Regions from separate parts of the Paenibacillus pedocola genome, predicted to be linked through region 1. Evidence: riboswitches for the same ligand, from Rfam matches in the RefSeq annotation. Region 1 holds a riboswitch; each other region holds the start of a gene.

Region 1 (3,125 bases):
GGAACAAGCGGATATCTGCAAGTGAGCCATTTCCAGGAAAAACCTGACCGTGTACAAGCCGAAGGTCTGATCAGCAAAGGAGCCCTTTGGAATTGCGGGGTGTTCGCTTTCCGCTTAGGTTATCTGCTTGATATTCTGCAGCGCAAAGGGCTGCCGCTTAACTACGAGGAACTGCAGAAGCAGTATAAACTGCTTGCCTCCATCAGCTTTGATTACGAAGTGGTGGAAAAAGAGGAGAATATCGTGGTTCAGCCTTATGCAGGCTTCTGGAAGGATCTGGGTACCTGGAATACACTGACTGAAGAAATGAGCAGCAATCTGGTAGGGAAAGGTGTTGTCACTGCCGATTCTGAGGGAACCTGCCTGATCAATGAGCTGGATATTCCGATTACAGTCATCGGGGCGAAGGACTTAATTATCGCCGCCAGCCCGGATGGCATCTTGGTTACGCATAAAGCGGAAAGTCCACGGATCAAAGAAGTGCTGAAGTCTTACGAGCAAAGACCGATGTTCGAGGAACGCCGCTGGGGCCATTACAAGGTCATTGATTATGTGAAGTACGATGAGGGCAATGAAGTCCTGACTAAGCGGATTTTTATTGAAGAGGGCAAGAACATCAGCTACCAGCTGCACCGCAAACGCAGTGAAATCTGGACCTTTGTAAGCGGGGAAGCCAGCATTGTGATTAACGAGAAAATGCATAATGTGAAGGCGGGCGATGTGGTTCGCATCCCTGAAGGCACCAAACATGCGATCCTTGCGCTGACGGATGTGGAGTTTATCGAAGTGCAGACCGGATCTGAGCTGGTGGAAGAGGATAATATCCGAATCACCTTGGACTGGAAGGATATAGCATTACAACAGTTCATTTCGTAGGCCTAAATAATCTATTTAACCAATTGTTACAAATCCAAAACAGGTATTAAGAACCATTTATTAAGAAATCTTAATTTTTGCTATAAACCTACAACTTAATAGAGTCGATACTTACGGTAAGAAGGAGAAATCCTTCCAAAACGACAAAGGCAAACCTACTCGAAAGATAGGGACGCAAAGCTATAGGGCCTCTTAAAAGTGGCAGCCTGGCTACCGAAAGGAAGATCATTTTGAAAACTTACCGTAAGTTTCGTCTGTTGTCCGCCGTGTTGTCTCTGGCTGTGTTTTTGTCCGCAGTACCGCTTGGACTAGGACTTGCACCTTCCCCGGCTAAAGCAGCTTCAAGTACAGCTGTGCCAGTTAATCCGGACGCTTCAGCTGAAGCCGTCAAGCTCCTTGGTAACCTGTATTCTATTTCCGGAAAAGGAATTATTTCAGGCCAGCATGACTATCTGGAGAGCCCGGATGAATTTAGCAACAAGCTGAAAGGAACAAGCGGACAATATGCCGCACTTCACGGATATGAGCTTGGAGTAATCAGCGGACAATCGGAAAGCACTGCTGCAACGCAACGGAAGAATGTAGTCAATAGTGCTATCAACTGGGCCAAATCGGGCGGTATCGTAGCAATGACTTTTCATGAGAATCTGCCGGGCACTACGTATGATTGGGCAAATGTGCAGAAATCATTAACACAAGCAGAGTTCAACAAATATATAACACCAGGTACGGCACAGTACAATGCATTGATTGCCGACCTCGATAAAGTTGCAGTTTCACTCAAAAGCCTGCGGGATGCAGGAGTTCCCGTACTCTGGAGACCTTACCATGAGATGAACGGTGACTGGTTCTGGTGGGGAAAGAAGAGCAATTTCACTGATCTTTGGAATATTATGTATGATCGGTTTGTTAATTATCATAAACTTAACAATCTGCTGTGGGTATGGAATCCGAATGCTCCGAATGCCTGGTCTGATCCCTATGAGCTGACCTATCCTGGTGCGAATAAGGTCGATGTACTTGCAGCTGATATATACAATAATGATTATATGAATAGATATTATGACAGCTTGGTTAGTCTGGCTGCCGGTAAGCCGGTCGGCATCGGTGAGAATGGTGAAATGCCGAGTACAGCTAAGCTGCAGCTCTACCAGAAGAATTACGTTTATATGATGAACTGGGGAAAAATGCTCTATGATAACAACAGCACGACTACAATCACAAGCTTTATGAATGACAGCTACACCCTGACCCGGGATGAATATAAGGCGTGGACAGTCCCGGGCGCAACGGCAACGCCGACAGCTACGCCAACGGCAACGCCGACAGCAACGCCAACGGCAACGCCGACAGCTACGCCAACGGCAACGCCGACAGCTACGCCAACGGCAACGCCGACAGCAACGCCAACGGCAACGCCGACAGCAACGCCAACGGCAACGCCGACAGCTACGCCAATGGCAACGCCGACAGCAACGCCAACGGCAACGCCGACAGCGACACCAACGGCAACGCCAACGCCGACTCCTGTACCTGAAAATACATTGCAGGCACCGGTACCGTTGGTAAACGGGCTTGCAGGTGAATATTTCAAGAATATGACGCTGTCCGGCACGCCTGTGCTGGTACGCAATGATAGTTTGCTTAATTTCAACTGGCGTCAGGCATCACCGGATGCTTCATTGCCTGTAGATATTTTTTCCGTACGCTGGACCGGCCTGATTAAGCCTTCTTATAGTGAAACCTATCAATTCTATACAACATCGGATGATGGTATCCGTGTTTATGTGAATGGAACAGCCGTTATCGACAGCTGGATGAAGCAGAGCGGTACCGAGCGTACCGGAAGCATTGCCCTGAAAGCCGGACAGTATTATGACATTAAAGTAGAATATTATGAAAATGCCGGTGATGCCAATATCCGTATGATGTGGCAGAGTCCCAGCCAGGCCAAAGTAACCGTTCCTTCAAGCGCATTGTTCTTGAAAAGTTCCACATCATCTATAAGTACTGCAGAATCATCATTGGTGACGAATTCGCTGGCCATGGTGCAGACAGTAACAGTGTCGCCGACAACGGCACCAACGTCAACGCCGACAGCGGCACCAACGCCAACGCCGACAGCGGCACCAACGCCGACAGCAGCACCAACGCCAGCGCCGACAGCAGCACCAACGCCAGCGCCGACAGCAGCACCAACGCCGACAGCAGCACCAACGCCGACAGCGGCGCCAACGCCAACGCCAACG
Region 2 (3,125 bases), 1.4 Mb from region 1:
GCTCATTGGCGGGAATGTGGTTGATCATTTTACCGTTTAGATAAATAGAGCCTTCAGTCGGTTCGGCAAAACCGGCGATCAGACGCAGAATGGTCGTCTTGCCGCAGCCGGACGGTCCCAGCAGTGTATAGAATTTACCGCGTTCGATTTCGAAGCTGACACCTTTTAACACGGCCTCCTCATCATCATATTGCTTAGTAACCTGGTCAAAAGAAATAATAGTGCCTTCCGGGGTAGCGATAGCTAACGACCTCCCTTACCTTATGTATTACAAACCTTTTTACCCTCATCTAACAGCGCACAATCGGCCTTGACGGGCTCAGCACTGCCTAGGCGACAATTCTGTCCCTCCGCTTCGACAGCATTTCATATCATATATGATATAGGATGTATCCCATATATGCGATAGCTAACAACGCTTATAGCCCTGCAGAATCTTAACAAGTTCGTAAAAAATAGCCCCCTTTACGCTGCGTATGAGGTGCTATAATGAAACCGTCTGAAAATACTTTGAAAATTCCTCTTTTTATGAAAGAAGATGACTGAAATGAACGAGGGGTTACAAGACCGCCTTGAGAAATTTGGATTATCCCTTTATATGATACGGATCACTCTGGCTGCATCGCTCTCCTGGGTGGCAGTTCATAGTCTGTACGGTGACCATTACTTATATTTTGCCCCGCTTGCAGCTATTCTGATCACCCAAGGAACAGTTAAAGCCTCGCTTGAAAAAGGCCTCTACCGCCTGCTGGGCATTGTGCTCGGCGGAACGGTCAGCCTGATTGTCGGCCGCTTCCTGGATATCGGTATTCTCTCGATCCTGCTGATCCTGCTGCTGGGTATCGGTATTGCCACCGCGTGCCGGATTAATATTCAGGCTGTCTCACAGGTTGGCGTGACCTCTGTTCTCGCGCTTACCTTCTACCATGATCACTATATTGTGTGGAGGGTTGCCGAGACCCTGATCGGCGTACTGATTGCCTTATTGATCAATATGATTATCGTCCCGCCCAAAGGGTTCGTCAAGGTGAAAAGCCTGGCACTCGAAGGAAGCCTGCTGCTGGCGGATTCCCTGAGCGGGATGGCCACTGGCGGCAGAGACGCAGCAAAAGCCCAGAAGGCGCTGACCCGCTCCGGGGAACTGCTCGCGAAGAGTGTCCGGCTGCGCCATGAAATGCAATTCACCTTATCGCACTACCCCTGCCGCAGCGGACTGCGCGGGTTGACGCAGGCTACGGCCCATCTGCAGAAGGTTCACTTCTACGTCAAAGAGATTGCCGACGAGCTCTCTCTGCTGCCCGCGCATTATGCTGCCGCAGACTGGATGGTGGAGGTTGCCGGCGCAACTGCCGACTGCATCGCCCTGTACGGGACCAAGACATTGTCGGACGCCGAAGTCCAGCGCTCACTGCAGGAGTCGCTCCGGCATGCCCGTGATCTGCAGCTGGCCTGGTTCTCCGAGCTGCAGGGAATATGCCCGCTGACGGCTATCCGCGACCTCGGTGCTGTCTTCTCTCACCTCAACCGGGTGCTGGAGGTCATCGAACAGGCCGATTATGCGGCAGTTTCAGCCGCACCTCTGCCGGCAAGAACCGAAGCAGCGCGCGGTATTCATCTTGTAAATAATGGACTCTCCCACAAGCTTTAAGCTTGGGAGTGTCCTTTTTTTTGCTGATGCAAAATCTTATATATTTCAGGTGAAATTACAGTTGAAAACCTGCTCATCTAGGAATAAAATTAGGATTGTTTAAAGAATTTGTCGAAATTCAGTACTATAGTACCAGTTATGATCATTTTATTGTCGAACACTTCATCAAATGACCTCATGCTGAGTATTTATCATGTTTCATGTATAAAGGCAAACTGCCTGAAAGGGCGGGACGCAAAGCAATGGGCCTAACAATGCCGCTGTGCATTCATGGCTGCCAGGCTGCCGGTTTGATAATACGAAAAGCGAGGTTATACCTATGCCGCAGCGCACCCTTGACCATTCCCGGCATGTGTTCAATAAAACAATGCCGGCCTTTAGCACTACTTTCCCCATGGAGTCCTCTACCCCGTCCTATCCGGTCAGCGGAATGGGCGGAAATGAAGATAAGGATGGAATAATCATTGTACAGAATGATCAGATTTTCATCACCCCCCCTTTACGAGGCGGCAAGGCTGCCCTGATTTCTGCTGTTCACCCTGTCGTCCTGAAGATAGACGGCGGGAAGGTAACTGAACCTACCAGGGTCACTTCAGCCAATCATTTGAGCTGGGAGATCAGCGAGAAGCCGCAATACCAGATTACTATTTCCGAGGATAAGCTCAGAGCCTACTTTACCCTCTACCGTGTGGAGAAGTACTCCTGGAAGCTTGTGAATTGCCCCGCCTCCGCCGAAGTCTCTGTCCGGGCGGAGCCGGACTATGATCTGCTGCTGTCTAAGCTGACTGTAGATCAGATTCTGGCCGGCTTTCCGAAGAGCTCCTTCATCCCTAATCTCAACATCCCTGCCCTTTACGCCGAATTGAATAATCCGACCTATCTTCCGGTCTGCATTGCTGTGGGCAAAACCCCGGTTCCCGGTACCAACGGCCGGCTGGAGCTCTTGCTGCATCCGGATATGACCGAAGAATTCAGCAGTTCGGAAGCTCCCGACCCTATGAATTATCTGGGTTATCCGGGGATTGCGTCTGTCCAGCCGGGAGAAGTGCTTGCCCGCAAATTGCCTCCGCGGGAAGGATTGCCCGGCTTTGACGTGTATGGCGGCATTCTGCCGTCACCCCAGCCGGAAGATATCCGCCTGATGCACGCCGCCGATACCTCGCTGCTACCAGACGGAGAAATTATCGCACTGCGTGAAGGAAGACCCCGGATCACAGGCATCGGCACACCGCTGGTGAGTATTGATTTCCCGTCTGCCTATATTATGCCAGGGGGCATGGACACAGCAGACGGAGCCTTTATGTTCGCAGGGGATGTGGTTGCACCGGAAGGAGTCAGGGACCAATCCATCATTGAGGCTTTAGGCAATGTCTACATATACGGCGATGTCCAGGGTGCTGTGATTGCCGCCACAGGCAGCATTGTAATCCGGGGAAAGGTAACAGACTGCCAATTATATTCCGGCTGTTACGGAGCG
Region 3 (3,125 bases), 410 kb from region 1:
TTCGTCCTGAGCCAGGATCAAACTCTCCAAATTGGTATTTAGAAAGAGCGATTGCTCATTTTGAAACATCTGACGAGAATTTGCATTCTCTAATTTCGGATCTCACCGAAGTGATTTCCGATACTCACTCGTTGTTCAGTTTTCAAAGATCAAGCTCGTTGTCAGTGTCGATTAGCTCGCCACCAGCAACTCTTATAATATATCACGTTTGATTTAGAAACGCAAGCTTTTTCTGAAATTTCTTATTCGGTCATTTCAGTCAAACTTTCGTGCGCTCTAACAACGCTTACCTATAATACCGCAGATACCTATTGAAAAGCAACCCCCTTAACTAAAAAAGATAACCTGCTTAATCCTTAAGCAGGTTATCTCACGTATTGTCTGGGGTTTATATAATGAATTATTAATAGAATTTTGCAGCGCTATATTTGCTTGCTATTTTGATCAATGCTGTTTCTTTACTGTTCTTAGTCAACCCGGCATCAACTGTTGTATCGATTGTTACCCATTTACCGTTAAGCAATACTTCATTCCAAGCATGGTACGTTGAAACATAACTGGTATTGCCCATTACCAATTTAGTCGGGATTCCTTCACTGCGCAGCATGGTTGCAAATAGCGAAGCATAATCGTAGCAGATCCCTTTTTTGGTGAGCAATGTGTTGTCGTTCTTGGGGATATAATCCTGCGTTACAGTTGCAGCCAGTTTGTAGTCGTACTTCACATTTGCAACAATGTAGTTATAGATGGCTGTTACTTTAGCTTCATCTGTTGTCAGGCCTTGCGTAAGCTGTTTAGCTTTCTGGATGGATTTATCGGAGGAGCTCCATTTGACGTTCTGTACGGAACTCAGGTATACGGCGTTGGCATTGCTCAAGTTAAGTTCTACATTTTCGGAAGAAATTACTTTATATTTGTTGCCGCTTGTATTCTCAAGAATAGATACTTTATATGTGCCATTCCCCTGTTGCAGTGGAAAGGATTCTGTGGATTGAAAAGCATATAAGTTGTAGGTGTAGCTGTTGCCATCCTTAGTGATCATGACTTTGATACGCTTGTCTGCGGGGACATCATAGGAAACTTCGACAACGCCCTGATCCAGTTTCGCTGTATTTAACCAGCCCGTAGTTGCAGTTGCAGCTGAAGCTGGGCTTGTCTGAACGGAAGTGACTACGACAAACAACGTTAATAACATAAAATAGAACTTTTTCATTGGATAAAACCCCTTTCGGTAGCTGGCTGCCATCCTTTCGGGAAGGCCCTTTAGCTTTGCGTCCCTACCTTTCGATAGGTTTGCCGTTATCGTTGCAGCTTTATCTGTTCTCTCATCTACCAATAAATGCTAGATTTCTCTCAAAAAAGCAAACAAAAAAAGCCCCTCATTCGGTAGCTGGCTGCCATCCTTTCGGGAAGGCCCTCTAGCTTTGCGTCCCTACCTTTCGATAGGTTTGCCGTTATCGTGTATAGCTTTTATAGTTATATAGTATCATATTGTCATCTATATACAAGCCCCAAATTGCTAGATTCCTACCATTTTCCACTAAAATTCTTCATAATTCGGGTCACAGCTCCTTAGCCTCAAATCAGGACAATTTTGCGTGGATTATCAAGCGGTGTGTCGGATTTACCAGCGGATCACAAGTAATCAGAGTAAGGATTTTATTAATGTTATCTCCATTCAGCACCGATACATCCGTCGGCTCTACTACGGAAATATCATAAACCTCGTATTGGTACTCTTTTGTACTCGTTTTGATCGAGATTGTGTCTCCAATCTTCACTTCATTCAACCGGTTGAACAGTCTTCCCGTAGTTCTTGACCGGTGAGCGGCAATAGCTGCATTTCCGACTTCGCCGAGCGGAGCCGTCTCCTTCATATGGGCAGCAGCATGCTTCATATTAGACTTGGTCGCCCCCTCTAAAACAGGCAGCTTCAAGTCAATCCGGTCAATCTGGATAATTCCGATGATCTTACCGCCCACCTTAATCTCCGGGGAGGGCTGTGCTGATGGCTGCACCTGTTCTTCATCTGCTGATTCCTCTGTGAGCAGTTGAGTCACCTCTGCGTACGGTTTTTCCAGATCCGGCTGAGAGGTCGGGGCTATCTCACTATAAGCCTGTTCGGCCTCTTTCAGCAATTTATCCTGTTGTCTGTCGTTATACCACTCGTTCGCTTTCGGATACAGCATGACAAGGATTCCGGCCAGTATAATCAAATAGGAAAACTTCCGCATATACATCACCCCGTTAGTCTGGAACCGGGCAAGCCCTGTTCTAATATTTGTCTTAAAATACCCACATGCGGCTTCCGAAGAAATTGATAATCACAGTGACAAACGTAACGAGCACCTTGGCAATCAATACCTGAAGCCCGAAGCTGTCTGTCAGAAGATGCATCAGCAGCACTGATATTCCAAGCACCACCAGATTGAGTACGATAAATTTCACCAGCTGCAGCCGGTCAGATCCAGCCTTAACGGCGTCACGGTCACGAAAAGTCACTTTTTTGTTCCAAAAGAAGCTGTTTGCTGTTCCTGCACTATAAGAAATGATCTGTGCCGGGGTATTGATCATCCCCAGTGAATGAAGCAGGGTAAATACTGCAAAATCAATCAGCGTATTCAGCAGCCCTACGGCATTGAATTTTAAAAACTGGATAACCCCCGCGTTCAGCCTCTTATCTGCCATCGTCATTGTCCTCTCGCATTTCATCATGCTCTCCGTCACGGTAGCCTTTGGTTTCGCGCACGATATAGAGCGGTCTATCCTTGGATTCATCATAAATACGTCCGATATATTCTCCGATTACCCCAAGCAGCATCAGCACGATACCGTTAAATAGTAAATTGACACCCACTATGGAAGCCCAGCCGGGAACCGTCCAGGAAGTAAATAACTTTTGAAACAATACAAAGAACAGGTACAGGAAGCTGGAGAAGGACAGGAAAAAGCCTATATATGAGGCTATTTTGAGCGGCTTATGTGAAAAGGAGGTGATGCCGTCGAGCGCAAACCGGATCATTTTCTTCAGCGGGTACTTAGTCTCTCCGGCGAACCGCTCCTCCCGTACATATTCAACCATCGTCTGCCGGAAGCCCACCCAGCTCACCAGACCTCTGACATAA
Region 4 (3,125 bases), 1.9 Mb from region 1:
AGAGCTTGTTCGCAGGAACAGATCATCTGGCCCTGGAATATAGCCTGTACTGTGAAGGTGAGCTGCTCGGCAAGTGGACTGCTGAAGTTAATACAGCTCCGCAAAGTGAAGTGCTGGTACCGATTGAGCTTCCGCAGACGGAAGGAACTCCGGGCGAATACAGCATTCAGGCTTCCCTGGTGCTGAAGGAAGAAGAGCTTTGGGCCGAAGCGGGATATGAAATTGCCTTCGGCGAGTCTGTCTTTGTAGTAGAGGAGACTGAAGCAGAGCTGCCAGCCGGCGAACTTAAGGTTGTGGAAGGGGATGTGCAGATCGGCGTCCTCGGTGAAGGCTTCACTGTGCTGTTCTCCAAACAGGTCGGTTCGCTGGTGTCGCTGAACTACCATGGACACGAAATGATTGAGGCCCCTCCGGCCCCGCTGTTCTGGCGTGCGACTACCGACAATGACAAGGGAACCCAGCTCGGGTACCATGCCGGAACCTGGTATGCGGCAAGTCTGGCACGCAAATGCGTTGAGGTCAGCCTTGAGCAGCAGGAAGGTTCAGTAACGGTAAGCTTCGATTACCGGTTCAGTATTCATGAAGAGCTGGCGTTCAAGACAGCTTATACCGTCTACGGTGACGGAACAGTAAGAGTACGTACGCGTTATACCGGTGCTGCCGGACTTCCGAACCTGCCAATCGTGGCTTTATCCTTCAAAATGTCAGCGGATTACAATCAGTCGGAATGGTATGCGATGGGACCTGAGGAGAACTACATCGACCGTGCGTTCGGCGCCAGACTTGGCGTGTTCAGCCGGAAGGTGCAGGAGCTGCCGTCCAGGTATCTCGTGCCGCAGGAATCCGGTAACCGTACCGGTGTACGCCGTGTGAAGATTACCGATGAAGCGGGGATCGGCCTGCAGATCACAGCTCCCGCAAACGCTCCTGTAGAGTGTACATTGTCTCCTTATACTGCATTCGAGCTGGAGCATGCCGCACATCCGTTTGAGCTCCCGCCGGTTCACTACACTGTAGTGACGGTAGCCGGAAGACAAATGGGTGTAGGCGGAGATGATAGCTGGGGCGCGCCGGTGCATAAGGAATATACGATTCCGGCAGAGCAAACCCTTGAATATGAGTTCTTCCTTTCCAGTGTGGGAACGGGAGAAGTATAGCGCATTAAGCGAATTTATAAACCACAAACCGGTCTTGGTCCTGAATTGCAGGGGACTAAGACCGGTTTTGTTTTACAGGTAATTATAACCATGATAAATTATTAAAGGGACAAGCATCCCGGAAGTTAAATCCAATAATCGAATGTCCGCGTTAAAGGTAAAATCCCCGAAAGAGGATGACACAAAGCCATGGGTCTAAAGCCGCCGGATAGACGGTCATGATTGCCAGGCTGCATAGGGATATCTATGATTAACGCAAGGACCCGAAAGGGGAACTACATGAAGAAGGTTTCAAAAACAGTAGGTACAATTATGGCCGCAGGTGCATTGCTGCTGTCCGGAACGGTGGGCTGGATGCCTGGTCCTGAAGTAGCCTCAGCAGCAACAACAGCTGCCAAACCGCCTACCGTGGATCAAGTCATCGGCAAAGTAACAGCAGCTGCCAAAACGCTGAAAAATTTCCACCTGGATGTGATCAAGAAACAGGAGATTCAGACCGGCGGAGTGAAGGTCAGCAACACCAACACGCTGAAGCTGGATATCAGCCGTCTGCCGAATTTTGCGGCTGCAGGCAATGTGGATATCAGTTTACTGGAAACATCTTACGATTTATATGCCAATGATAAGGAATTCTACTATCTTGTAGACGGAAGCGAACTTATTGCTGATTCTGAGGATACAGCCGCAGATACCGGAGAAGATGGAGAGGTTAGCAGCTCTGATGCAGTAACGGACGGCGACGGAGAGCCCATCGATCCTGAGGCACAGTATTGGCTTGGACTGGAGAAGCAGGAATGGGAGTCTTTTTATTCCAAAGCCCAGTATGATCCTGCATCGATGCTGAATTCGGTTAAAAATGTTAAAAAGTCGATGAAAGTTACTACTGTCGGCACCCAGACTGTTCTGCAGGTTACGGTAACCGATCCGGCAGCGGCTAAGGGACTCATTGCCCTCTACGACCAGGAAAATCTCTGGGACGGCGAGACGCTGGAGCCGAAAAGCGCGACCTGGAAATTGTTCCTCAATACCAAGACCTGGCAGACAGAAAAGCTGACCGTGGATCTAAGTTATGCGCTGGCTGCGGACGGAACAAAGGATACATATACCACAAAAATTGAAGCTAAATATTCTAAGAACAACAAGGTTACACCGATTACAAAACCTGCTGAACTAGAATAATAGAACATTTGAGAGCATGAGGCGCCCGGGCATAGCCCGGGTGTCTTTTTTTGTCTAATAGGGAGTGAAATCCAAAAATAGTGGAATTTCTCCCAATGGCAGGTGACTTATGTCCGGGATCCCTAGGTTCTATAATATGAATGCGGTTACATAAAACCGAGTGATTAAGAAAAAAAGGGGAGGCAAAGTATGAAAAGTATGAAACGTGTTTTAGTAGGAATCTCCACATTGCTCGTGATGTCATCTGCTCTCGCAGCGTGCGGCGGTAACTCAAATTCAAACTCGAACTCAAACGCATCAAGCCCAACTACAGCCCCGGCTGCAAACGCTACCGAAGCTCCGGCAAAGAGCAATGGTGAGAAAGTCACCATCAATCTCTGGAGTTTCACGGATGAGATTCCGAACATGACCAAAAAGTATATTGAAACCCATCCTGATGCAAATGTAGAGTTCAAAACCACAGTTATTGCTACTACCGATGGCGCTTATCAGCCAGCTCTTGACCAGGCCCTGGCTGCTGGTGGTAAAGATGCCCCGGACATTTATGCAGCAGAATCAGCATTCGTGCTCAAGTATACGCAAGGCGACGCTTCCTCCTATGCAGCGAATTATGCTGACCTGGGCCTTGATGACCAGATGGTTAAGGATGCGGGCATCGCCCAATACTCCGTAGATATCGGCAGTAAAGACGGACAGCTGAAGGGTCTAGGCTACCAGGCGACTGGCGGTGCCTTCATCTATCGCCGCTCGCTTGCCAAGGATGTGTTTGGAACAGACGATCCTGCTACA

What was found. A riboswitch is a leader RNA that binds a small molecule or an ion and turns the genes downstream of it on or off. The one in region 1 is predicted to bind cyclic di-GMP.
Region 2: it holds a riboswitch for cyclic di-GMP, as region 1 does, so the genes downstream of both, QU597_RS27505 (flagellar assembly protein A) here and QU597_RS04730 (PA14 domain-containing protein) in region 1, are expected to answer to the same signal.
Region 3: it holds a riboswitch for cyclic di-GMP, as region 1 does, so the genes downstream of both, QU597_RS03035 (transglutaminase-like domain-containing protein) here and QU597_RS04730 (PA14 domain-containing protein) in region 1, are expected to answer to the same signal.
Region 4: it holds a riboswitch for cyclic di-GMP, as region 1 does, so the genes downstream of both, QU597_RS25275 (DUF6612 family protein) here and QU597_RS04730 (PA14 domain-containing protein) in region 1, are expected to answer to the same signal.

The regions. Positions count from the first base shown of each region.
Region 1 covers NZ_CP134223.1:1,096,694-1,099,818, forward strand. Annotated here, with positions in the region: gene QU597_RS04725 (sugar phosphate nucleotidyltransferase) at 1-876, shown strand, start outside; cyclic di-GMP riboswitch class I at 1,015-1,094, shown strand; gene QU597_RS04730 (PA14 domain-containing protein) at 1,107-3,125, shown strand, end outside.
Region 2 covers NZ_CP134223.1:6,196,724-6,199,848, forward strand. Annotated here, with positions in the region: gene QU597_RS27495 (ABC transporter ATP-binding protein) at 1-241, opposite strand, end outside; gene QU597_RS27500 (FUSC family protein) at 548-1,648, shown strand; cyclic di-GMP riboswitch class I at 1,848-1,938, shown strand; gene QU597_RS27505 (flagellar assembly protein A) at 1,968-3,125, shown strand, end outside.
Region 3 covers NZ_CP134223.1:689,449-692,573, reverse strand. Annotated here, with positions in the region: rRNA gene QU597_RS03040 (16S ribosomal RNA) at 1-33, opposite strand, end outside; gene QU597_RS03035 (transglutaminase-like domain-containing protein) at 404-1,213, opposite strand; cyclic di-GMP riboswitch class I at 1,228-1,308, opposite strand; cyclic di-GMP riboswitch class I at 1,383-1,463, opposite strand; gene QU597_RS03030 (class D sortase) at 1,584-2,234, opposite strand; gene QU597_RS03025 (GtrA family protein) at 2,287-2,688, opposite strand; gene QU597_RS03020 (glycosyltransferase family 2 protein) at 2,678-3,125, opposite strand, start outside.
Region 4 covers NZ_CP134223.1:5,700,520-5,703,644, reverse strand. Annotated here, with positions in the region: gene lacZ (beta-galactosidase, LacZ type) at 1-1,157, shown strand, start outside; cyclic di-GMP riboswitch class I at 1,304-1,395, shown strand; gene QU597_RS25275 (DUF6612 family protein) at 1,437-2,336, shown strand; gene QU597_RS25270 (ABC transporter substrate-binding protein) at 2,526-3,125, shown strand, end outside.